Regions from separate parts of the Moritella sp. 5 genome, predicted to be linked through region 1. Evidence: predicted binding sites of a transcription regulator. Region 1 holds the regulator's gene; the other holds the start of a gene.
The links. Region 1 encodes LexA, which represses DNA repair genes until DNA is damaged. Its sites were predicted from a motif close to TACTGTATNNNNATACAGTA; they were not measured.

Region 1 (12,267 bases):
GTGCTGCTCATGGAATACAATACTTCTGAACTATGCGACATTTATACAGATATGATTGATGTTGTTGAACCGATGTTCATGAACTTCGGTGGAAAGTCATCATTCGGTGGTCAAATAACCACAATTAAATGCTTTGAAAGTTTAGGACTGATTACTGAAACAGTTCAACAAGGCGGACTGGGTAGAGTACTGCTCATTGATGGTGGTGGTTCATTAAGAAGAGCATTAATTGATTCTGATATTGCCCAACTGGCATTCGAGAATGAATGGGAAGGAATTATTGTTTACGGTAGCATTCGAGAAGTCGATCAGCTCGACGATATTAATATTGGAATTCAGAGCCTTGCTTCCATTCCTGTTGGTGCAGATGATAATCGAACAGGCGAATTAGATGTCGCGGTTAATTTTGGCGGTGTCACATTCTTACCTGACGATCATGTTTATGCCGACAGCACTGGTATTATTCTATCTGCAGATGCGCTAGATATTGAGTAACACGCAAAAACATATAGAAACAGAGGTATAAGTTAGCCATAACCATACCTCTGAATCAAATTATGCTTCTTCTTCTAACTCTTCTAGCTCTTGAACTTCATCCATTCTGCCTAGCAAAGAACGTAAACGATCTTGCCATACATCTTGCTGACTTTTAAGCTCAGAGTTATTCGCTAATAGTTGATTGTTTTCTTCTTTTAGCTCTTCTAATTCCATTTGTAATAGGGAAATGGTATCAACTGCCGTTTGTACTTTACTTTCTAATTTATCTAATACGTCAAAATTCATTTTTTCACCCATAATTTAAGAATTCAATATTGTGCTGAGAGGGCTTATCCCTTGCTAGAAGAATACAACGCTAGTCAATCTACAACAAGTCTTATTAGTCAAATTATGATGCACTTAAGCAGAATTAACTTTTTGTTTGTGAGCGCTGGCATTAATACATCAAATTGTTTGATTCATCGCTAGTGAAGGCATCTCAGAATCAGGTCTACCAACAACTTTAGCAGGAACCCCAGCAACAGTCGTATGTTCAGGTACATGATCGAGCACGACACTACCCGCACCGACTTTGGCTCCTCTGCCGACTTCAATATTACCTAACACTTTAGCACCAGCGCCAATCATTACACCCGCTCTAATTTTCGGATGACGATCACCACTTTCTTTACCTGTACCACCTAGCGTAACACTTTGCAAAATTGACACGTCGTCTTCTACAATTGCCGTTTCACCAATCACAATACCGGTTGCATGATCAAGCATAATACCTTTGCCAATTATAGCCGCTGGATGAATATCAACAGCAAACACCACTGATATTTGGTTTTGTAAATAAATCGCTAATGCTTCACGCTTTTGATTCCACAACCAATGGGCAACTCGATAAGACTGTAGAGCAAGAAAACCTTTCAAATATAATAACGGTGTCGAGAAATATTCAACCGCTGGGTCTCGCTCTTGTACTGCACATAAATCCGCAGCCACCGCATGTAAAATAGTGGGTTCTGCTTTTAATGCTTCCTCAATCACTTCACGTAATAAAATAGCTGGCATTGTCGCACTATCGAGCTTATTTGCTAACTGAAAACTCAATGAGCATTTTAAACTATCGTGATTTAGTATTGTTGAATGGAAGAAACTAGCGAGCATCGGTTCCTGTTCAACCAATAATTTAGCTTCATCTCTAATTCTAAGCCAAGACATTGAAAGTTTATCTTCCATGTTTATTCCTTTACAACATTTAGAGTTCACGTTTATATTAATCATTTTTCATCTTTACAATTGAGATTGGATCTTGGTGAATGAGAACTTCCGTATTTACAAATTCACAGAGTAAATTAGTTTCAACATTATCGGCAATCGCATGTGCCTGAAACAGAGTAAGGTGATCATCCAGTTCTATATGCAACTGAATAAAACGCATATAGCCTGATTGTCGCGTTCGTAACTCATGTAGTCCGAGTACATTTTCCGTATTTACCACAATCGCTGTTATTTTATCAATATCTTCAGCGGGTAATTCATGATCCAATAATGTCTGAATTGACTCCATACCGATCTCATACGCACTGTATAATATGTAGCAGGATATCAAAATTGTCGCTAATCCATCAACCCAATAAAAACCATACGCAGATAAACTAAGTGCAATAAGTACTGTCGCATTAAGCCATAAATCTGATTTGTAATGGAGTGAATCAGCTCTAATCGCAATACTTCCAGTTGTAGCCACAACATGTGTTTGATAACGAATCAAAATAAAAGTGACTAATAATGCAAAAATGGATACCGCGATACCAAGTTCTGAACGTACAATTGGCTGTGGATCTAATAATGCACTAATACCATGCAACATTAATAAAATAGATGAACCCACAATTAATGCTGATTGTACTAATCCTGCTAAAGATTCTGCTTTACCATGACCAAAACGATGCGCATCATCCGCTGGCTCTAAGGCATATTTAATGGCAAACAAATTAATAATGGATGCACCAATATCTAGAAATGAATCCGTCAATGACGCCAATATCGATGCAGATCCAGTGGCAAACCACACAAACAATTTACTGCATAATAAAATGACGGCGGTAACAACAGAAGCATAACTGGCACGTTTAATTAATTGTTCATGATCAGAATCTATCACAGGGTTACCTTTTATATAATCTATGCGTTATTATAAACCTAGGAAACAGAAAAACAACGTGAAGTTATTCATCTAAACAAGCTATAAATCAAATAAAATAGATACAATAAAAACATTCTGTTGTTATTTTAGGATAGCTGCAACATATAGGCATGAATAAGACATCTCCCCTAGTTCGTTCATCTAAAATAATAGTAATAAATGCTGTGTAATTAACGCCATTATCGTAAATATAGCAATTACGTAGCACGTCACAATCTCTAACTCTTTAATTGAGGATAGCATTGTTTATTACGCTATTTTAGTTAAACTGATTAGGTATCATCATTTTTTACTATGCCGAAATAAAAATGTAAAACAAGGTAAATCTTAGAATTATTTACTGCTTAACCCAGTATCCTAATACAATAAAAACAATTAACAGAGTACCCAAGATGACTAAATTATTATTAATTGATGACGATAAAGAGCTAGCCGAATTACTCGCTGAGTTTCTAAGTCTCGAAGATTTCGATGTCGATATGGTACATGATGGTGAAGCCGGTTTGGCCGCAATAAGAAGTAGTCAATATGATATGGTCCTTTTAGATGTCATGATGCCAAAGTTAAACGGTTTTGAAGTATTAAAAAAACTTCGCGTGGATAACAGCACGCCGGTCTTAATGTTAACCGCGAAAGGTGATGAGATTGATCGTGTTCTTGGCTTAGAAATGGGTGCCGATGATTATTTACCAAAACCGTTCAGTGAACGTGAATTATTAGCACGAATTAGAGCTGTATTACGTCGTATCGAACCGCCAACATCCACTAAAAAAACAGAATTGTTGACGCACTTAGATATTGAGATAAACAGCCGAACCCAAGAAGCATGGTGTCAAAGCATTCTGCTTGATTTAACCAGTACCGAACTGATGTTATTAGAAGCACTCATCTCATCGCCAGGTACGATCTTAACCAAAGCCGATTTAAGCGAGCAAGTATTGGGTAAAAAACTGACGCCTTTTGACCGTAGTATTGATATGCATTTAAGTAACTTACGTAAAAAGTTACCAGAAAGAAAAGATGAAAAAATGCGGATCCGTACACTTCGTGGTCGTGGATATATGTGGCTAGATACATAATCAGCCCTTCTTACACTTCTATCATTTTTGAAATAAGGTTATTAACACGTGCTTAGTCGCAAATTGAATCAACTGTTCGTTAAAATTTTTGTCTGGTTTTGGTGTATGCTACTACTCGTTGTTGCAGTCGTTATAGCACTACCAACATTAGATAGCCGAATCATGAAACAACTCGATCCGCGCTCAGTCAGTATTTTAAATAGCATTGCACATAATATTTCTAGCTCTGCTGATCGCTATCCGAACATTCCATTGCAAGTGTTAATAACCCCTAAAGAAGCACAAACTAAACATTTTTATTTGGTTAGTGTAAATGGCGATATCATTTCAAGTAACAAAGCTTCTAAAGCCATTCGTCGCTTTATTTTGCAAAGTGAAGAATCGCCACAACCGAAAGTAAAACAATATAAAAACTGGTTAATGACCGGACCTATACCAATAAAACTACGTGGTGAACAATTTCAACTGTACGCTGCACAACAGCTACCAGCGGAGCACAACATATGGTTAATTAATGTATTAGATAGGCCATTTCTATTACTTTTCATTACTATGTTTGTCAGTATGCCATTATGTGCACTACTCGCATGGCATATCTCGAAACCATTACAAAAGTTACAAAGAACCGCATCCGAGATCACCGATGGTAATTTAGATGCTGTCGTACCAGCGACTCAAAGGCAAGATGAGATTGGTGAATTAGCGCGAAGTTTACGTACTATGATGCTTTCTATTCGTGAACATATTTCACTTCAGCATCGTTTATTGAGTGATATATCTCATGAGTTGAGATCGCCCTTAACACGATTGAAAATGTCGGTAGCATTATCTAAACGCCATTATGGTGAGACCAAAGAGATCGTGCGTATCGATAATGAATCGCAACGTTTAGAGGAGATGATCGCAGCACTATTAAACTTATCCAAAACACAATTAAATGCCACAACCAAAGAATCATTTAATCTTGACTCACTGTTACAGCCTATTTGCCATGATGCCATTTTCGAGGCTGAGCAGTTAGACAAAAAATTCAGCCATCAACCAATTCCAGATTTGGATATCAAAGGCTTTCCAGCACTCTTTGGCAGTGCCATAGAGAACGTGATTCGTAACGCATTACGCTATGCCAACCAGCAGGTTCATTTAGCCATCACCAGCGACACAGATGAGATAACGTTTGTGATCACAGATGATGGTCCAGGTGTACCAGAAGACGAAGTTGAGCAAATTTTCAAACCTTTTTATCGCGTATCACAAGCCCGAGACCGTGAATCTGGTGGTGCAGGTTTAGGGCTGGCGATTACTGAAAATGCGGTCCGTCAACATCATGGGGTAATACGGGCAAGTAATAGAGACACGCAAGGCTTACAGATCACTATTACTATACCAATGAGCTAACCACAACATAAGAAATTAAAGGACTGCAGAAGTGGATAATTATTTATCTTCTGCAACTTTATTCGTTATAACCTGTGGGTGTAATGGATTAGTCGTATTTAACTCGGGAAACATTTTCTCTATTTGTCGACGCTGCTCCACTCGGGCTTTTTTCTTCTCGTATATTTCTGTATCCAAATCTGCAAAGAACATATTAATCAGAATATTCAAGCTAAAAGGGATCGCGCTTAATATAATCAAGCCTGCTACGATCAAACTACTACGCTTTTTCATCACTTTTACCATTAGGTTGTTAAATTTGCTATTCTACGCAAAGTACCTACGTTATATAACCCTGAACTGAGACTTTATTATGTTACAAGTAGCACTATTTGAACCTGAGATCCCACCAAATACAGGTAATATCATTCGCCTTTGTGCCAATTCTGGTTTCAAATTGCATTTAATCGAACCGCTTGGTTTTGAATGGGATGATAAAAGGGTAAAACGTGCGGGACTGGATTATCATGAATTTGCAGACGTAAAACGTCATGCTAATTATCAAGCATTTTTAGATTGTGTAGGTGATGCTCGTATTTTTGCATGTACAACCAAAGGCACAAAATACCATCATGAAGCGCAATATCAAGCAGGTGATGTTTTATTATTTGGACCTGAAACACGTGGTCTACCGCCAGAAGTACTCGATACATTGCCACAAGAGCAAAAAGTAAGAATTCCGATGCTACCAGAGAGTCGCAGCATGAATCTATCGAACGCGGTATCTGTTTTTATCTATGAAAGCTGGCGCCAGCTGGATTTTGCAGGTTCAAAATAAAAGAAAGGGTGATAGAAACAAGCTCCATCACCCTTATAATCAAATTTTTTGTAATACTTATTTCGCTAAGTTAGCCGCATGAAAACGCATATGTTTTTCAATAAACGTAGCGATAAAATAGTAACTATGATCATAACCATCATGCATTTCTAGCGTGAGAGGATAACCCTTTAGCGCAGCCGCAGCAGCCAGCATATTCGGCTTAAGTTGCTCATCCAAAAATGAATCATCTTTGCCTTGCTCAACCATCGCAGGTACAAATTTATTCGCTTTCGCCATCAATAAACTGGCATCGTATTGTTGCCACGTTGCTTTATCTTTACCGAGATAATTTTGTAATGCTTTTTGCCCCCAAGGACAATTGATTGGATTACTAATCGGACTAAATGCCGTCACGGAACGATAGCGTTCTGGATTACGCAATGCCATTACTAACGCACCATGCCCCCCCATCGAATGCCCACTGATCACACGCTCTTGTGTAACCGGGAAATTAGCTTCAATTAATGCAGGCAATTCATTAAGCACATAGTCATACATTTGATAATGTGTGTTCCACGGTGCTTGTGTGGCATTCACATAAAATCCAGCACCTAAACCAAAATCATACGCTTGGTCAACATCATCAGGTACACCTTCACCACGCGGACTAGTATCCGGTGCCACGATCGCAATACCCAGTTCTGCAGCAATACGCTGAGCACCGGATTTTTGCATAAAGTTTTCATCAGTACACGTCAGGCCAGACAACCAATACATCACAGGTACTTTACGCATATTGGATGCTTGCGGTGGTAAATACACAGCAAAACGCATCTGACAGTTTAGTACATTCGACGCATGGTTATATTGATGCTGCCAACCGCCAAACATTTTATTACTACTAACAACTTCTATAGACATGACAAACCTTTACTAGTCGTCCCGCTATGTAGATTATAAATAGCGGGACATATTTTAATTATTTATCGAAATGAATAACCGTACGGATACTTTCACCGCGGTGCATTAAATCAAATGATTCATTGATGTCTTCAAGACCCATGGTATGAGTAATGAAATCACTTAATTTGAATTCACCTTGTAAATAACGTTCAACGTAATCAGGTAGCTCTGTACGGCCTTTAACACCACCGAATGCAGAACCACGCCATACACGACCAGTTACTAGTTGGAATGGACGTGTTGAGATCTCTTGACCTGCACCAGCCACACCAATGACGATTGATTCACCCCAACCTTTGTGACAACATTCTAATGCAGAACGCATTAAGTTAACGTTACCAATACATTCGAATGAGTAATCTACACCACCGTCAGTTAATTCAACAATAACGTCTTGAATTGGCTTGTCATAATCTTTTGGATTAATGAAGTCTGTTGCACCTAATTTCTTCGCTAGTTCGAATTTACTTTCGTTAATATCGATAGCAATAATACGACTAGCCTTTGCCATCGTTGCACCGATAACAGCAGAAAGACCGATACCGCCTAGACCGAAGATAGCAACGGTTGCGCCTTCTTCAACTTTAGCCGTATTCATTACCGCGCCCATACCTGTCGTTACACCACAACCAAGTAGACATACTTCTTCAAGCGGTGCTTCTTTATTAACTTTCGCTAACGAGATTTCTGGTAATACGGTGTATTCAGAGAATGTTGAACAACCCATGTAATGAAAGATTGGCTGACCGTCTTTATAAAAACGCGTAGTGCCATCTGGCATTAGGCCTTTACCCTGTGTTTCACGGATCTGTTGGCAAAGGTTGGTTTTGCCTGATTTACAGAACTTACATTCGCCACATTCTGGTGTATATAAAGGAATAACGTGATCGCCTACTTGAACACTGGTAACGCCTTCGCCGATTTGCTCAACGATACCGCCACCTTCGTGACCAAGAATTACAGGGAAGATACCTTCTGGATCATCGCCAGATAATGTGAATGCATCGGTATGACATACGCCAGATGCGATCACTTTAACTAACACTTCACCTTTTCTAGGTAACATTACATCCACTTCTTCGATCGATAGTGGTTGGTTTGGACCCCAAGCAATAGCTGCTTTGGATTTAATAAATTTGTCAGTCATGTTCATCTCCATTGGGATAAAATTAATATGCCGTAATACCTATCTATGTATTCGGCCGGTCATACTGTATGGCGCTCATTATATTCATTTGCACAGAAATGATAATACCCTTGAAATACAAATTACTTTTACCCAGATGTAACAATAAAAAGGAAAGCAAAAATACCGCGGTAATTTCATCTTTCTTTTTCGTTAATAACGAACTTGATAACAGTGCTGTATTATCAGGAAGGCTTAAACCTCTTCAGTATAGTCGATAGAATTTCATTACATGCTCTTCTCTTGTAGCGAAGGGTATAGCAACCAAGCGAGTGATAATCCACGAGCAAGCATAAAAGTATTCATCGCCAGCCATAAAGCATGATTACCTAATCCACTGCTAATAACATATGTAGGTAAGAATATACAAACGACACAAAATAACATGCTGTTACGCATATCTTTTGCCCGAGTTGCACCAATAAATACGCCATCAAATACAAAACACCATACTGCTGTAAAGGGTAATAACACTAACCAAGGTAAATACTCAACAGCAATCGTATTAACACTTTCTATATCCGTGATCATACGCACCATACCCTCGCCAAAGATGAAAAAAGTCGTAGAGAAAAGAACGGAAAATATACCCGCCCAGATCAATGACGCGAGAATTGATTGACGATAAGCAAGGGTATTTTTAGCGCCAATCGCCTTACCTACCATAGCTTCCACCGCGTAAGCTACGCCATCCAGCGCAAAAGAGATAAACATCAGAAAATTGAGTAACACCGCATTCGCCGCAATATACTCATCACCAAGACTTGCAGCTTTAAATGTCATGAAGGCGAATGTCAGTTGTAAACAGAGCGAACGGATAAATATATCACGGTTGAGTGACAGTAAACCCTGTAATTTATCTGATGCAAATAAACGACTGATAATGTCAGCTCTATGAGGTAACGAAAACTTACCGAGCTGCTTTAGTACTAATAATAAGCCAAATAACAAAGCAACATACTCTGCAATCACCGACGCAGCCGCAGCGCCCTCTACACCCCATTCTAAATACACCACAAATAAAATATCTAAGAAAATATTAAACACGTTAGCAATAATTAATAACAGCATCGGTGCTTTCATATTTTGCAGGCCAATTAACCAACCTAATATCGCAAAATTAAATAACGCAGCAGGGATCCCCCACATACGAATCGATAAATAGGCCTGTGCATTTAGTTGTACATTGTCACTTGCTTCCGTCAGCATTAGGGCTAATTCAACAATATAATTTTTACACAACAGTAATAAAACCGATAAACAAAACGCAATTAACAAGGCGTGTGCGAGCGTCATTAATATCTCAGAACTATCTTGTTTACCAAGTGCCTGTGCAGTCAATCCTGTTGTCGACATGCGTAAGAAATTACACATAGAGACAATAAACATGACCACAGTGGAACCCAATGCAACCCCACCGAGATACCAAGCTTGTTCAAGATGACCAATAACGATGCTATCAACCAAACCTAATAGTGGAATACTGATATTTGACAAGATCATTGGCAATGCCAACGCGATGATATTTCGATGCACCGAAGTAGGAATGGATAACCACATAGACGGATTCAACTTTGTATAAGGGAGGAAAAAGATGCCAAAGTCTATCTAACTTAAATTATGAAACAAAGTATTACCTATCAAATAATTAAAACAACTCTATTTCACCTTCATCCATCGACCCTGTACTGATCGTCTTCTTTTGTACTTGCAGTGATTGTTGCTTTAACTGTTCAGCAGACAAATTTAATTAATTCTTGGTGTAACCGCGCTGGTGTCATTTGCCCTCTAATATCCGCATTACATTTATTTTTATATCTCATGTTGAGTATAGGGAAAGAAAATTAATAGGTAGAAGATGATCAGAACTGTGATGTTAAAGCAAGATTTGAAAACGATGTCTAAATTTAAAGATAGGGTGATAAGAAAGGAAAAAGAAATATAAAGGTAGATAGTCAACAATAGGATTATTTACTATCTACCTTCAGGCTCGATGGCGTAATAAAGTGTGATTACATCCAATCGGTATTACGAATAATACCGACAGCGACACCTTCAATATCAAAATTTTGGAAATTTAAATCAACACGAATTGTGCTCATTTCATCATTCTCAGGATGCAGTAAGATTTCACTGCCCTGCTGTTCAAAACGCTTAACAGTTACTTCATCGTCAACACGCGCAACAACAACTTGACCTTTACTGATATTTTTAGTTTTATGTACAGCTAATAAATCGCCATCCATAATCCCAATATTACGCATACTTTCACCACGTACACGCAGTAAAAAGTCTGCCGTTGGTGTAAACATTGAAGGGTCAACATTATAGTGTGCTTCAATATGTTCTTGAGCTAAAATAGGCTCACCGGCGGCAACCTGCCCAATTAAAGGTAAACCACAGTCATTACTGGCTTGGTCAGCATCAACCAACAAACGAATACCACGAGAAGTACCCGCAAGAATTTCGATATGGCCCTTTCGTGCTAATGCCTTTAAATGCTCTTCCGCAGCATTAGGTGAACGGAAACCAAGTTCCTTAGCAATTTCAGCTCGGGTCGGTGGCATACCAGTATTTTTAATATGTTGTTTAACTAATTCAAATACTTCTGCTTGTCTTTGTGTCAATGCTTTCATCATGAACCCTAACTGGTTTTATATACAGTTTCTTGTAATTATATACAGTATTATCAAGTTTGCAATATAAGCCTTGAGTATATCTGGATAATAATGAATTAATCGTTTGCTGGCGCTGAAACACAGATTTATGGCTACACATCTGATATTATTGGAGTAAGCACTCTCTCACTTTAAACAACAGAATGATAACACCTATGCAACAGACACCGTCAATGTTAAGTCGAAGTTTCGTTAACGGCTTAGTTAAATCTCAGTACGTACCAGATAATCCCGTTGATGCGTTAAATCTAGATTTAACACGTCCTATTGTTTATGCTTTAAAAACTAAATCGATGACCGATCTCGTGGCATTACAACGAGCTTGTAAAGAACGAGGCTTACCCGACCCACTTACACCAATAAAAGTAAACGGGGTCATCATACCCAGTTATGTTTGCTTAGATAATCCAGCGCCTCTCTTCGGCCGAGTAAAAGATACTGACGTATTTTTTGACGAATTCCAACAGCTATTACGCTTACATAAAGATGATAAAGCCCTTGATATCCAATTGATGCCAGTCGCATTATTTTGGGGCCGCGCACCCGGTAAAGAAGGTCAAGTACCACTACTATCATTAGCAAACAGTATTTCACCAAGCCGTTTACGTAAAACAATCATTGTGGGTCTTAACCGTAAAGATAACTTAGTTCGTTTTAACAAACCTGTATCACTGCGTTTCATGGCCGATCAGCACGGCACCGATGAAAAAATCGTACAGAAATTAATTCGTGTTGCTAAGATCCATTTCAGTCGTCAAAAATTAGCCGCATCAGGTCCTAAACTACCTAACCGCTACCAACTTTTTGAACAACTACTGCGTAACCCAGAAGTTAAAAAAGCCATTCAAGTTGAGATCGCTGAGCATAATATTTCAGCGAAAAAAGCGGAAAAGCGAGCCAATGATTACATCGATGAAATCGCCAGTGATTTTTCGTATAAACTCGTAAAAAACACCAGTAATTTTATGAGCTGGTTATGGAATAAGATCTACAGCGGTATCAAAGTTAATAACGCCGAACAAGTGCGGAAACTTGCCGCCGATGGTCATGAAATCGTATTTATGCCTTGCCATCGTAGCCACATGGATTACTTACTTATTTCTTATGTTATTTACAATGAAGGTTTGATCCCACCACACATTGCAGCTGGTATTAATCTTAACTTTTTCCCTGCCGGCCCTATGTTCCGTCGTGGCGGCGCATTCTTTTTACGCCGTACGTTTAAAGGTAATAAACTTTATGCAACCGTCTTCAGAGAGTACCTAAGCTTATTATTCTCAAAAGGATATTCTGTTGAATTCTTTACTGAAGGTGGCCGAAGCCGTACAGGACGTTTATTACCACCAAAAACCGGTATGCTTAACATGACATTACAAGCGATGCTGAGAGAACAAAGCCGACCAATTACATTAGTGCCGGTATATCTAGGCTACGATCATGTAATGGAAGTGAGCACCTACGTAAAAGAGTTA
Region 2 (12,267 bases), 1.0 Mb from region 1:
CTTGGTTTTGATTACATCACGGATGGTGGCCTGGCAATGAAAGGACTATTCCTTGATAACATTGCTCTGATTAGTGATGGTGAACGTACGCTGATTGATGATGCAGAATCAACGTCGACATTTACTCTTGATGGCTTTAAGAGCAACACAGGTTTCTACGAGTCTAACCACTATTACTTACTGCAATGGCGTAGTCATAACGACGTTGATGAAGGCTTAAACAATATTAAACGTATGGGTCAGCTAGTGACTTTCGAACCTGGACTGATTATTTGGTACGTTGATGATTCATTTAAGGATAACGCGGTAGGTAAACATCCTGGTCAAGGTTGGCTTGGTATTTTAGATGCTGATCAGAACGCGTTATTATGGGCGGATACTGGTCTTCCGGCACAAACTCGTTTTCAAGTTCGTGATGCCGCTTTTTCGTTACATGATCAAACTGAATTTAGTTTGACTGCTCGTGATGGCAATGTATTGGAAGATAGTAATCTTGCTGCTAATGGTCATTTTGCTGATAGTCAAGACTACAGCTTACCAGAAGCGCCAGATTCAGGACGTATTGTGACAGAATATGGTCTCGTTATCGATGTACTCAATCAGGCAGATAACAACGAATACGGTGTACTCAAAGTTTCTTATTCTGAGGTTTCTAATATTGCACCTCAAGCTATATTTGACTTTGTTGTTGATGGACTTGAAGTAACTGCTACAAATAGAAGTACTGATAGCGATGGTAAAATTGATAGTTATCTATGGAATTTTGGCAACGGTCAGATCAGCAATGAAATTTCTCCGGTATGGAAGTATACTGAAAGCGGAAGCTACACGGTAACCCTGATGGTAACTGATAATGATGGCGAAACAGCTACTGTATCGGAAACTATTAATGTTGTTGCTCCAAATGTTGAACCTGAAGTTGGTGCGAAATATATTCACTTAGGTCGTCTAGTAACATTATGGTCAACGAGCACTGACAGTGATGGCCGTATTGTTGATACCGAATGGCAATTACCGAACGGTAAGACTAAGCGTGGTCGCCTTATTACGGCAATGTTTCCTTCATACGGTCACCATGTTGTGACATTGAAGGTAATTGATAATGATGGTGCTGTTGTCAGCAAGGTTATTAACGTTAAAATATAAATGTCATATAAATGAGTCAAGTGCCCCTTGTGGGCGCTTTTTAGCTGCAGTGATGTTTGTAGTTTATGGAATGTAACATCCTGACAGACGTCCTCACATTCACCCGATGAATAACGAATGACATCACAGGATATTATCGCTAGGTTAGGCCGCATCAATACAATACTAATTTATTACCTATGTTTTTCCGTGTTAATGTATTAACTCAATTTAGCTAACTTAAGGACGAGTTTATGCAGTCAAAACTTATATGGATATTTTTTATCTTATCAATTTCATTCTCATTCTCATTCTCATCACTATCTTATGCGAAAGATTTCTTTCGTGTTAGCGGTGGCGATTTACTGATTAGTGATAATGGCATGTCATATTCAAAAGTCATGGAAATAATCAATAATGAAAAGTCATGGAAACGAATTGGACGTAATCATTATATTTTGAACGCCTCCATTGGTGGTGAGTTTGATGTTTATTTAAGGTTCAGAGGTGGTTATCTAATTGATATTGTTTCTAAACAATTAGGACGTATGGGCAACCGCTAACTTAGGGCAAAGGATTCACCCAAAGGGCTTAATTCATCGTTCAGTGGTGTTGTTGATAAAAGTATTCCCCAGACTGACTTCGAGGCGATATGTTTTATCTTCCTTAAGCTTAGAGTTATGACGGTTGATTACACCCAGTGGTAATAATAGCTGTGAAGTGATGAAAATGAATTTAGTTTTTCCAGAGAAGAAAAGGTTAACTATGGTGCTGAAAGTATAAAGTCGACAATTGTTGGATTGAAATGGGGTTAAGAGTATGCGTCCATGCTTTGTGAGGCATGGACTCATTTTACGCGCCTATATTATTTATAAACATTCGCCACTTGGTTTCAATGTTCCTTCGTCAATCTTAAAAGCACTATTGGAACTTGCCTGCCAATATTTAATACAGGCATCACCAGTATCACTTGAGTCTTCAAGGCTGATGATAGTTGCCCCAATGCTTTTACCAAGACGAACTTTAAACCCTTCTAGGCTTACGATTTTATTTATATCTTCAGGCGTGCCATAAGGATATGCATAAAAAAGATTAACGACTTCGCCATTAATCTTAATAGTACTTCGTTCTAATTTATTGACACCGTCTAACTGAGCTCTGTAGTGAACTAGATTAGCCGCGCTATTTAATGCCGCGCTTGCTGCACGTAGTGATGCATCTTTAGCATCGTCTTGTATATTTATAAATTTAGGCACAGCAGCTGCGGCTAATATGCCTAATACAATAATGGCGATCACTAATTCGAGTAGCGTAAAACCTTGGTTTCTCACTTTATTCATTGATTACATCCAATAAGACTTTGGCTTTGGCATAAAGTCGCTGGTATCAGACATATTTTTAATGTCGCCATTAGCATCTTTTTGCACTGGCTCTGCTTCTTTTTTAGGTTCTTCTAATTTCTTACCGTCGTCATAAACGATATCACTTGGATTTATTTGCTGTGAGCCTAACCCGTCAACGCTAATTGGTTGATCTTCAATGGCATCTTCAACTGTTGCAGGTGCTAACGTTTGAATCTGACTCATTGATTGGTTCATTGGTAGGTTTACTGGCTGGTTCATTGGCAGGTTAGAATGGAAGCTACAACCTTGATTTAATAGACAAAGAAAGATGATTAATTTTAAATGTTTCATTATTACCTCATGCACCATTGCTATAAACAGCAACGTGTTATGAATTACTGTATCCGCTAAACTTATTCTACTTGGGTTTTTAGCAGTGACATTACTGCCATGAATTCTGTAATGCCAAGAAGAGGACTTTTCTCTTTTTCTTTAGATTTCCCACCTAATATCGATGGAGCTTCAGATGATGAACCACCACCGAAACTGCTGCAACCTTGAAGTGACACGCACAGACAAATCATTAAAACTATCTTATTCATAACCACTCCATTGATTTACTTACTAAAAAAACTGTTTTTTATAAGCTTTTTCTGAATTTTAGATAAAGAAAAGCCCATTGAATCAAACCATTCAATGGGCTGCGACACTTAGGAGGGTGCCGTTCTAACTTGCGTTTGGTGGAGTCGGGGGGAGTTGAACCCCCGTCCGAAAAACCTACATCCGCGGTACTACATGTTTAGTCATCTCTATTAATTTAACTTTTTATTAAGCCGAGTGACAGGCCGAACAAAAGCGTGCTCGATTGAGTTTAGCACTTTCTCTACGAGCGAAGAGTCCATGCGATCCTGATATTTAATGACCATACAATATTAGAGACCCTCAGGCAGGGTTCTAAATGATGGCTAGCTAGCCTAAGCTGCTAGAGAGTAGTTAGAGTCGTTTGCAACTATAACAGTGCGGCTTTTTACGAGGCCAACCGCCCCTCGACATGCACCTAGGGTTTCGTGAATCTCGTCGAATCCTAAATCGACCCCAGAACTAAAATTCTACGCCAATAGTGTAGAATTGCAACACATTAACGAACTTTGTGCTTCATCATTCGTTCTTTGTCTATTTTCCATTCACGATCTTTCACATCTGAACGTTTATCGTGCTCTTTCTTACCTTTCGCAAGACCTATGTTGATTTTGACCCAAGCTTGCTTCCAGTACATTGACGTTGCAACAATAGTATAACCCTGACGGTCTACTTTACTTGCTAGTACTTCTAATTCACGCTTGTTTAATAATAACTTACGAATACGTGTCGGGTTGCAAACTACGTGTGTCGACGCGGCGTCGAGTGGCATGATCTGCGCTCCAGACATAAATGCTTCACCGTTTTTAATAAACACATAACTTTCGGTAATGTTTACTTTACCGGCGCGTAATGATTTAACTTCCCAACCTTGGAGTTCTAATCCTGCTTCCAAGCGATCTTCGATTTTATATTCGAAACTAGCCGTTTTATTTCTCGCGATGGTGTTTTCGCTTTTTTTTGGTTTTTTCTTAGCCATAATTTATCTTTATGCACCCATCATTGACGGAATTTAATGTTATAAATCTTATAACAAAATCGAATTTTATCCTAGTACTAGTCTTACTTTGCACGGAATAACAAATGAATTTTATGCAGAAAAATGCTAAAGTTGGCTACTTATTACTACTGGCAGAGAGAGATTGAGCCATTAGTAAGCGATTTAATTTTTTGATTGTTGTTTTCAATATAGGGACACGTATGCCACGGATAACGCGCAGCGCACTGTTAATGTATAGCGCTGACCAAATGTTTAATTTAGTAAACGATGTTAATGCATACCCAGATTTTTTACCAGGTTGTACTGGTACACGCATTTTAGATGAACATGATAATCAAATGACAGCAGCAGTTGATGTTGCCAGAGCCGGTATTAGCAAAACATTTACCACTAAGAATACGCTAATACCTGGGCAAGAAGTAAAAATGGATCTCGTTGATGGGCCGTTTAAAAAACTTACAGGTGGTTGGACGTTTAAAGCGTTAGATGAAACTGCATGTAAAGTAACTCTGGATTTAGATTTTGTATTTAGCAGTAAATTAGTGGAAGTAGCGTTTGGGCGTATTTTTTCTGACTTAGTGAATAATATGGTGCAATCTTTTACAGAGCGTGCAAAAGAGGTTTATGGTGTCGACCAAAATTAATGTAGACGTTATTTATGCATTACCGAAAGAACAAATTACCTTTACGGTAAGTTTAGATCAAGGTGCGACAGCTCAGCAAGCGATTGAAGCGTCAGGTATATTAGTCAAATATCCTGAGATTGAGCTAAATAAAAATAAATTAGGTATCTATAGTCGCTTAATCAAACTGGATACTGTGGTTCAAGATGGTGAACGTGTTGAGATATATAGGCCGTTAACTGCCGATCCTAAAGAAATGCGTAAACGCCGTGCTGAAAAAGCCAAAGAAGATGGGCGGATTCACGAAAAAACAGGCCAAAAAATAAGATAGAGAATAATAAAAATCACAACTCAATTTAGGTTGTGATTTTTATTATCAATAATTGTTTGTTCTTAATCTATTGATCAAGTGGCGTTGAAAAATTAGGGTTTAGCGGATAATCACCAACCACTGTTTTCAGCTTCTCACTTTCAAAGGTTAATACCAGTTGCTTACTTGTTACTTCGCCACGTCCTGTTTTGAAGCGATATAAGTAATTCCACACATCACGGTCAAATGAATCAACCAACATTGGACTACCAAGTACAAAAGTAACTTGTTCTTTCGTCATATCAACACGTAATTTGTCTACTTGATCATCTTCGACATAATTACCTTGTGGAATATCAATTTTATAAACTAGTTTTTCAAGAATTGAACAGCCCGATAAACTGAAGATGGCCAAGCCTGCAATGAGTAAGTGTTTTAAGCGCATAAGTATTTTGCTAATTAAGTCCATATAGATAGGTAAATAGTAACTCGGCTGGCGAGTGAAGTAAATCGATGTATTTAGTCGGTTTACTTAGAGGTAAGCTAATTAGAAGACAAAAGCAGGAATTAGTTCCCGCATTGTCTTTACTGTGAGGGGTTAAACTAACATTTCTGCAGCATTACTTAACGTCGATGTGGTGATCTTGTCTCCTCCAAGTAAACGCGCTAACTCTTCAATACGTTTTTCTTGGCTTAAGGGCTTCATGCAGGTTTCGGTAGTTTTACCATCGGTGGTTTTACTCACAAACATTTGTTGATGACCTTTGGAGGCGACTTGCGGTAAATGAGTCACGCACATAACTTGGGTTTTATTGCCTAATTGGCGTAATAGATTGCCAACAATAGAGGCGGTTTGCCCTGAGATTCCCACATCTACTTCATCAAAGATTAACGTTGGTGTTGATATTTTCTGCGCTGTGATTACTTGGATTGCTAAGCTTATACGTGATAACTCACCACCTGATGCCACTTTACCTAGTGCTTGTAATGGTTGCCCTGGGTTCGTTGAAACTAAGAAATTAATATTATCCAAACCTTGTGGATTTGGTGTTTTATGTTCACTGCTTTCAAGGGTTATTTCAAAACAACCATTTTCCATACTCAGTTCATGCATGCTTGCCGTGATCAGTTTGTTTAACTGCTTTGCGTATTTTTGACGACTTGATGATAGTTTTGTTGCTTGTTGATGATACTTAGCTTCAGATTCTTGTAGCTCTAGCTTGATACTCTCAATTCGTTCATCGTCACCGGCAATATTGTCTAATTCAGATTTTAGCATTTGGTGATGTGTCGCGAGCTGATCTGCGGGTACTTGGTGTTTACGTGCGAGCTCTAAGGCCTTACCTAAACGTTCATCAAGGTATTCAAATTGTTCAGGGTCGCGGTCAAGATTATCTGTGTAACTGCGAAGTTCATTACCGGCTTCTTCGGCTAGTACAACAGCTTCTTGCAAGGTATCTGTGATTGACTTTAATTTTGGGTCCATGTCTAGCAAGTTTTCTAAACGCTGAGTTACTATTTGCAACATGCTGCAGATGGTATTGTCTTCATTCTCATACAGTGTGTCTAAACTCGTCATACACTCTTGGACTAATTCAGTGCTGTTGGCTAAAAGTTTATGTTCAGCTTCAATCTGGCTATATTCACCATCGGCTAAGGCAAACTCGTCAAGCTCTGATACTTGATATTGTAATAGCTGTTGTCTGGCTGCCCGTTGTTGCTGGTTTTGTATTAGTTTCTTTTCTTCATCCGCTAAATTATGCCAATCTCGGTAACTATCACGGACGCTCGTCTGTAATTTTGTATGGCTGGCATAACCATCGAGGATCGCTAATTGGATTTCTGGTTTTAATAAAGTTTGATGTGCATGTTGTCCATGTACCTGAACCAAATATTGAGACAGTGCTTTTAGTTGTTGTAATGGGACGGGGACACCATTGATATAGCCTTTAGATCGGCCTTCTGCAGTGATAACACGGCGCAGGATACATTCATCTTCATTATTTAATTCGTGCTCGGCTAGCCATTTGTAGGCGAGGGAACTTGCTTCTACGGTAAAAATGGCGCTGATTTCAGCTTTTTTCTCGCCGGGCCTAACTGTACTGGCATCGGCACGAGAACCTAAAGCAAGACCAAGCGCATCAATGGCTATGGATTTGCCTGCACCTGTTTCACCAGTTACGGTTGTCATGCCTGACTTTAGTTCAAGTTCTAAAAATTTAACGATAGCAAAATTATGAATAGTGAGTTGCGTTAGCATACTGTACCCTGTTTATTTTATCAGGCTGGTTTTATATACAGTATATATACACTGACCCATAAGTGTAAATACTTTGCTTATAGTTGAGGGGTTTATTTTCAATTTGTGATCAAGATACAGAGAAGTGAAAGGATAGGCTTAACATGGGCTAAGCCTTTATAGCGCTGCGTTCAGACTAAAATAATTTGCTTCCCCAGCCTAATTTTTCACGTAAAACATTAAAGTAATCATAGCTTTTCGGATGGATCAAATTGAGATGGTTTTTATCTCGTTTGATGATAATTTCATCACCAGGAAGCACGCCAATGTGGACGTGGCCATCACAACTGACCATCATATTTTCTTCATTATTTGGCGAAACAACTAATTTAATCGTGCTATTGGCGTTGATGACAATAGGGCGGCTTGACAGTGTATGAGGGAACATCGCCATTAAGGTGATTGCTTCTAGACTTGGAGATAGGATTGGACCACCGGCAGATAACGAATAAGCTGTTGAACCTGTAGGTGTTGAGACTAATAGGCCATCGGCACGTTGGCTCAGCATAAAGCTATCATCAATGTAGACTTCAAATTCAATCATCGCGGGGATCTTACCTGGGTGTAAGATAGTTTCATTAAAGGCCAAGTTGGTGGCTTTTAACATCCCGTAGCGATAAATAGATGTGTTTAATAAAATACGCTTTTCCGAGATGTACTCGCCTTTAAGTACGCCCAATAAATGGTCATCAAAAGCTTCTGGATCAAGATCGGTAAGGAAACCTAAATTACCCCGGTTAACCCCGATAACGGCAATATCAAAACGGGATAATACGCGACCAGCACCAAGCATGTTGCCGTCACCACCCACCACAATGGCAAGATCCGCTTCTTCACCTAGGTCCATCAGTGGCCGTGATGCGATATTATCCATGCATAGGTCTTGAGATACACGACTGTCAACAATAACCTTGTATTGGTGTTCGGTTAAAAAATTGTGTAGGGCAATAAGGGTTTTGGTTGTTTCTGGGTGTTTGGGTTTTCCGATTAACCCGATGGTTTTGAATTCTCTCTTCATTGCCTTGATTCCACTAAGTAAGTATGAGGTCAGTATATACTTAAGCCACTTCAAGATTCAAAGTATAAACGCGATCTAAATGTCGCTTAATTAATAATTTATAGTGTGTTATTTAGAACTATTTTTACTGTAGGGTGTAACTAGGGATGAATTTGACTTGAATCTCGTGTTAGGATCCCCATTATATTTCGGTATAAACCATTAATTGTAATATAGCGTACTAATTATAGAGTATGCTGAATCGAATGTCGGAGAAAGTAATGAGCAGCGAAAAGCAAAAAGTACAGGCTGAAAATAAAGTTGAAGAGCAATTAGTAACAGAAACTGAAGCACAGCCTGTAGTTGAAGATGTTACAGTTGAAGATGTTACAGTTGAAGAAGCGACTGTGGAAGTTGATGAGTCTGTAGCACGCATCGCTGCATTAGAAGCTGAACTAGCGAAAGCAACTGCATCAGCAGCTGAATTTAAAGATACTGCATTACGTGCGAAAGCTGATGCTGATAACATTCGTCGCCGTGCTGCGATTGATGTTGATAAAGCAAAAAAATTCGCGCTAGAAAAGTTTGCTAATGAATTACTGCCTGTTATTGATAACATGGAACGTGGTTTGTTACATGTTGATAAAGCAAATGAAGCATTACTACCATTGATTGAAGGTATTGAGCTAACAGCTAAATCACTGGAATCTGCATTAGAAAAATTTGGGGTTAAATCTGTTAACCCTGAAGGTGAAAAATTCAACCCTGAGTTACATCAGGCAATGAGCATGATTGAAAGTGCTGATGTTGAACCAAATACAGTGATTACTGTGATGCAAAAAGGTTATGAACTAAATGGTCGTCTAATCCGACCTGCAATGGTGATGATCTCAAAAGCGGTAGCAACACCAACTCCAACAATTGATACGCAAGCTTAATTGTCGATATAAATAAGAATCGAATAAAAATAGAGCCATTTGGCTCTATTTTTTTATCTGATTTTTATGTTCGTGAGTATGGTTATATCATGGTATTAACCAGCTGGATAAAAAGCACCTAAAATAGCCAAACGGCTTGCGCCAGTTACAGCGGGCAAATTACCTGGTTGTTTATGAATATGTTGTTTTGCTAACCAAGCAAACGCAATTGCTTCAACCCAATCGGGGTCAATACCTATCTCTGTGGTCGTCATTACTGGTGTAACTGGTAATAATAGTGCCAAGTCGGCCATTAATAATGGGTTGGCCGCACCACCACCACAAATATACACCTCACCATTTATATCCCCATCATTATTGCTAAGCATTAATTTATTGACTTCATTCGCAACCGAGACTGCAGTAAAGCGAGTTAATGTTCGTTGGACATCAGCATTTGAATAAGGGACCGCTAAAATGTCTAAATAGCCTTGTAGCCAAGCTAAATTAAATAATTCTCGACCCGTACTTTTGGGGGGGATTAGCGCAAAAAATTCATGCTTTAGCAATGAAGTTAGTAAAGACTCAATAACAACCCCTGATTTTGCCCATTGGCCATCTTCATCGTAGCTTTTTAGGCTGTTATTTTTAGCAGTAAACCAGGCGTCGAGTAGGGTATTCCCCGGACCAGTATCATAGCCAATAATGGATTTATTCTGCTGCAAACTAGGTAAATAGGTAATATTGGCTAAACCGCCAACATTAATAATGGCGCGATTGATACTCTGGTGTTGAAATACAGCCTGATGGAAAGCAGGGACTAAGGGCGCACCTTGACCACCAAGGGCCATATCTTTGCGTCTAAAGTCAGCGACGGTATCAATATTGGTCAAGGCAGCAAGAACATTAGCATCACCGATTTGTAAGGTGAAGCCATGCTCGGGGTGGTGACGTACCGTTTGACCATGAGAACCAATAGCTGTGATGTCTTTGGCTGTATACTGTGTTTTAGCCAGCAATTGCTCACAAGCAAGCGCAAAGGTTTCTGCAAGCGGTTGCTCGATGGTGGCAAGTGTGCTTATTTCATTGTCGTTAGGACGACACAATTGATGCAGTTGAGCCGTTAACTTCGCAGGCATAGCTTGTAAGTGCTGGGTAATAAGTTGGCACTTGCCATGCTCAAATGCGACTAAGGCAGCATCAATACCATCAATACTGGTTCCAGACATCAGTCCGATATATAACTCACGTTTGTTTGGCATTGTCGCTCCTTAAATCAGCCGTTCATCTTTATCGTGCGATTAAACTGTATAATTTCGCATTATTTTCCAATTGCTCTATGATGCCTTTCGCTTCGGAAACAAACTTGGCCTTTTCACTACCGCGTAATGACTCTGCTTTTGGTAGTGACACTGTTTTTGGATTTTTGTGCTTACCATTGACTAAGAATTCATAATGTAAATGGGGGCCCGTTACGCGACCCGTCGCACCAACCGTGCCAATTTTTTGATTCTGTTTAACCCGCTGTCCTTGTTTGACACTGCGCTTATTCATGTGCAGATATTTAGTGACAATATTAGCGTTATGTTTAATAAAGACGTAATTACCGTTAAAGCGGTTATAAGCAGATGCGATAACTTTACCGTCACCCGCAGATACAATCGGGGTACCTGTTCTAGCTGCGTAATCAATACCATTATGCGCACGTACTCTGCCTGTTACTGGATGACGGCGATTACGGTTAAAACTAGAACTGATATATTTAAAGTTTACCGGAGCGCGCAAGAAGGCTTTACGCATAGAGCGTCCTGACGGGGTATAGTAGCTGCCATCTTTATGGCGTACCGCTTGAAATTTATCTCCTTGGTTGATGAACTCTGCGGCAAGGATATTACCTGTAGAAACAAAATCACCATCAATATATTGTTCTTCATAAATCACGGCAAAACTGTCGCCCGCTCGAATATCGAGGGCGAAATCGATATCCCAACCAAATATTGTGGCTAAGTTCATGATTTGTTTTGCAGGCATCTTACCTTTAACTCCTGCATTCCAGAAGTTACTGGTGATCACTGCACGCGTGAATGTTTCTCTTACCTCTATTTTATTTTTAAGGGTGTTAGTTGTGTAACCATCAGCTGTTTTATTAATGTGTAACGATTCGGTGGCGCTGTAAGGGTAAATAAGCTCAACAAATTGGCCATCGTTATTCGTTGTGATGGTTAGTTTTTGTCCTGGATAGATACTGCGTAAGCGTTTAGCCGATGACAATTTGTCTATTTCATAGATGGTTTTTGTCGATAAATGGCTACGTTGACCAATTAACGATAGGTTATCACCCGCGCGAACAATAATTTCCTCACTGGTTAATCGTGATTTAACCGGTTTATTTTCTGCCGAGGTGATGCGAGGTAATTTTAAACTGTAACGATCACCAACTTGGTATATATAAAAAGAGTCTGCATCTGATGATAGTGGAGCGCTGGTGGAGACTGGGAGTAACAGCAGTGTAATGATCAAACCAAAGATAATCAGAATGAAGGTTCGGTGCTGTTTTGGTAATTGCTTAAAACGGTTACCGAATGACATAAGAAAGCACAACCTTGTGGCAATTTAAAAAGAAGGTACATATTCTAACAAATACTAAGGTCTGTGCAAAAAAATTATCACCAAATTAATGGTATTGCCTCAGTGCAATGGTTTTCAATTGTGATGCTATCCAGTAGTATAGAGTTATTATATTTAGGTAATAAGTGTGGAGCTTAATATTATGACGCAAATCAATGATGCGTTACGTGAAATCAAACGTGGTACAGAAGAAATCCTAGTTGAAGAAGAATTAGTAGCAAAACTGAAAGAAGGTCGTCCGCTAAGAATTAAATTAGGTGCTGATCCAACAGGTGCTGATCTACATTTAGGCCATACTGTTATCTTAAACAAGTTACGTCAATTTCAAGATCTTGGTCATGAAGTTATCTTCTTGATTGGTGACTTCACTGCAACCGTGGGAGACC

Region 2: the regulator LexA is predicted to act here: its motif matches at 7,324-7,343, upstream of recN (DNA repair protein RecN).

What each region holds. Positions count from the first base shown of each region.
Region 1 is NZ_CP056122.1:4,771,215-4,783,481, forward strand. Features, by position in the region: gene rraA (ribonuclease E activity regulator RraA) at 10-495, shown strand; gene zapB (cell division protein ZapB) at 556-783, opposite strand; gene cysE (serine O-acetyltransferase) at 943-1,704, opposite strand; gene HWV01_RS21305 (cation diffusion facilitator family transporter) at 1,760-2,650, opposite strand; gene HWV01_RS21310 (response regulator) at 3,085-3,771, shown strand; gene HWV01_RS21315 (ATP-binding protein) at 3,877-5,169, shown strand; gene HWV01_RS21320 (hypothetical protein) at 5,209-5,442, opposite strand; gene trmL (tRNA (uridine(34)/cytosine(34)/5-carboxymethylaminomethyluridine(34)-2'-O)-methyltransferase TrmL) at 5,522-5,986, shown strand; gene fghA (S-formylglutathione hydrolase) at 6,044-6,889, opposite strand; gene HWV01_RS21335 (S-(hydroxymethyl)glutathione dehydrogenase/class III alcohol dehydrogenase) at 6,948-8,078, opposite strand; gene HWV01_RS21340 (MATE family efflux transporter) at 8,346-9,677, opposite strand; gene lexA (transcriptional repressor LexA) at 10,130-10,753, opposite strand; gene plsB (glycerol-3-phosphate 1-O-acyltransferase PlsB) at 10,951-12,267, shown strand, end outside.
Region 2 is NZ_CP056122.1:778,622-790,888, forward strand. Features, by position in the region: gene HWV01_RS03595 (immune inhibitor A domain-containing protein) at 1-1,146, shown strand, start outside; gene HWV01_RS03600 (hypothetical protein) at 1,380-1,688, shown strand; gene HWV01_RS03605 (type II secretion system protein) at 1,995-2,465, opposite strand; gene HWV01_RS03610 (hypothetical protein) at 2,469-2,819, opposite strand; gene HWV01_RS03615 (hypothetical protein) at 2,882-3,070, opposite strand; RNA gene ssrA (transfer-messenger RNA) at 3,207-3,565, opposite strand; gene smpB (SsrA-binding protein SmpB) at 3,607-4,086, opposite strand; gene HWV01_RS03630 (SRPBCC family protein) at 4,308-4,751, shown strand; gene HWV01_RS03635 (RnfH family protein) at 4,732-5,061, shown strand; gene bamE (outer membrane protein assembly factor BamE) at 5,129-5,485, opposite strand; gene recN (DNA repair protein RecN) at 5,639-7,300, opposite strand; gene nadK (NAD(+) kinase) at 7,476-8,357, opposite strand; gene grpE (nucleotide exchange factor GrpE) at 8,618-9,274, shown strand; gene HWV01_RS03660 (anhydro-N-acetylmuramic acid kinase) at 9,370-10,515, opposite strand; gene HWV01_RS03665 (peptidoglycan DD-metalloendopeptidase family protein) at 10,544-11,842, opposite strand; gene tyrS (tyrosine--tRNA ligase) at 12,024-12,267, shown strand, end outside.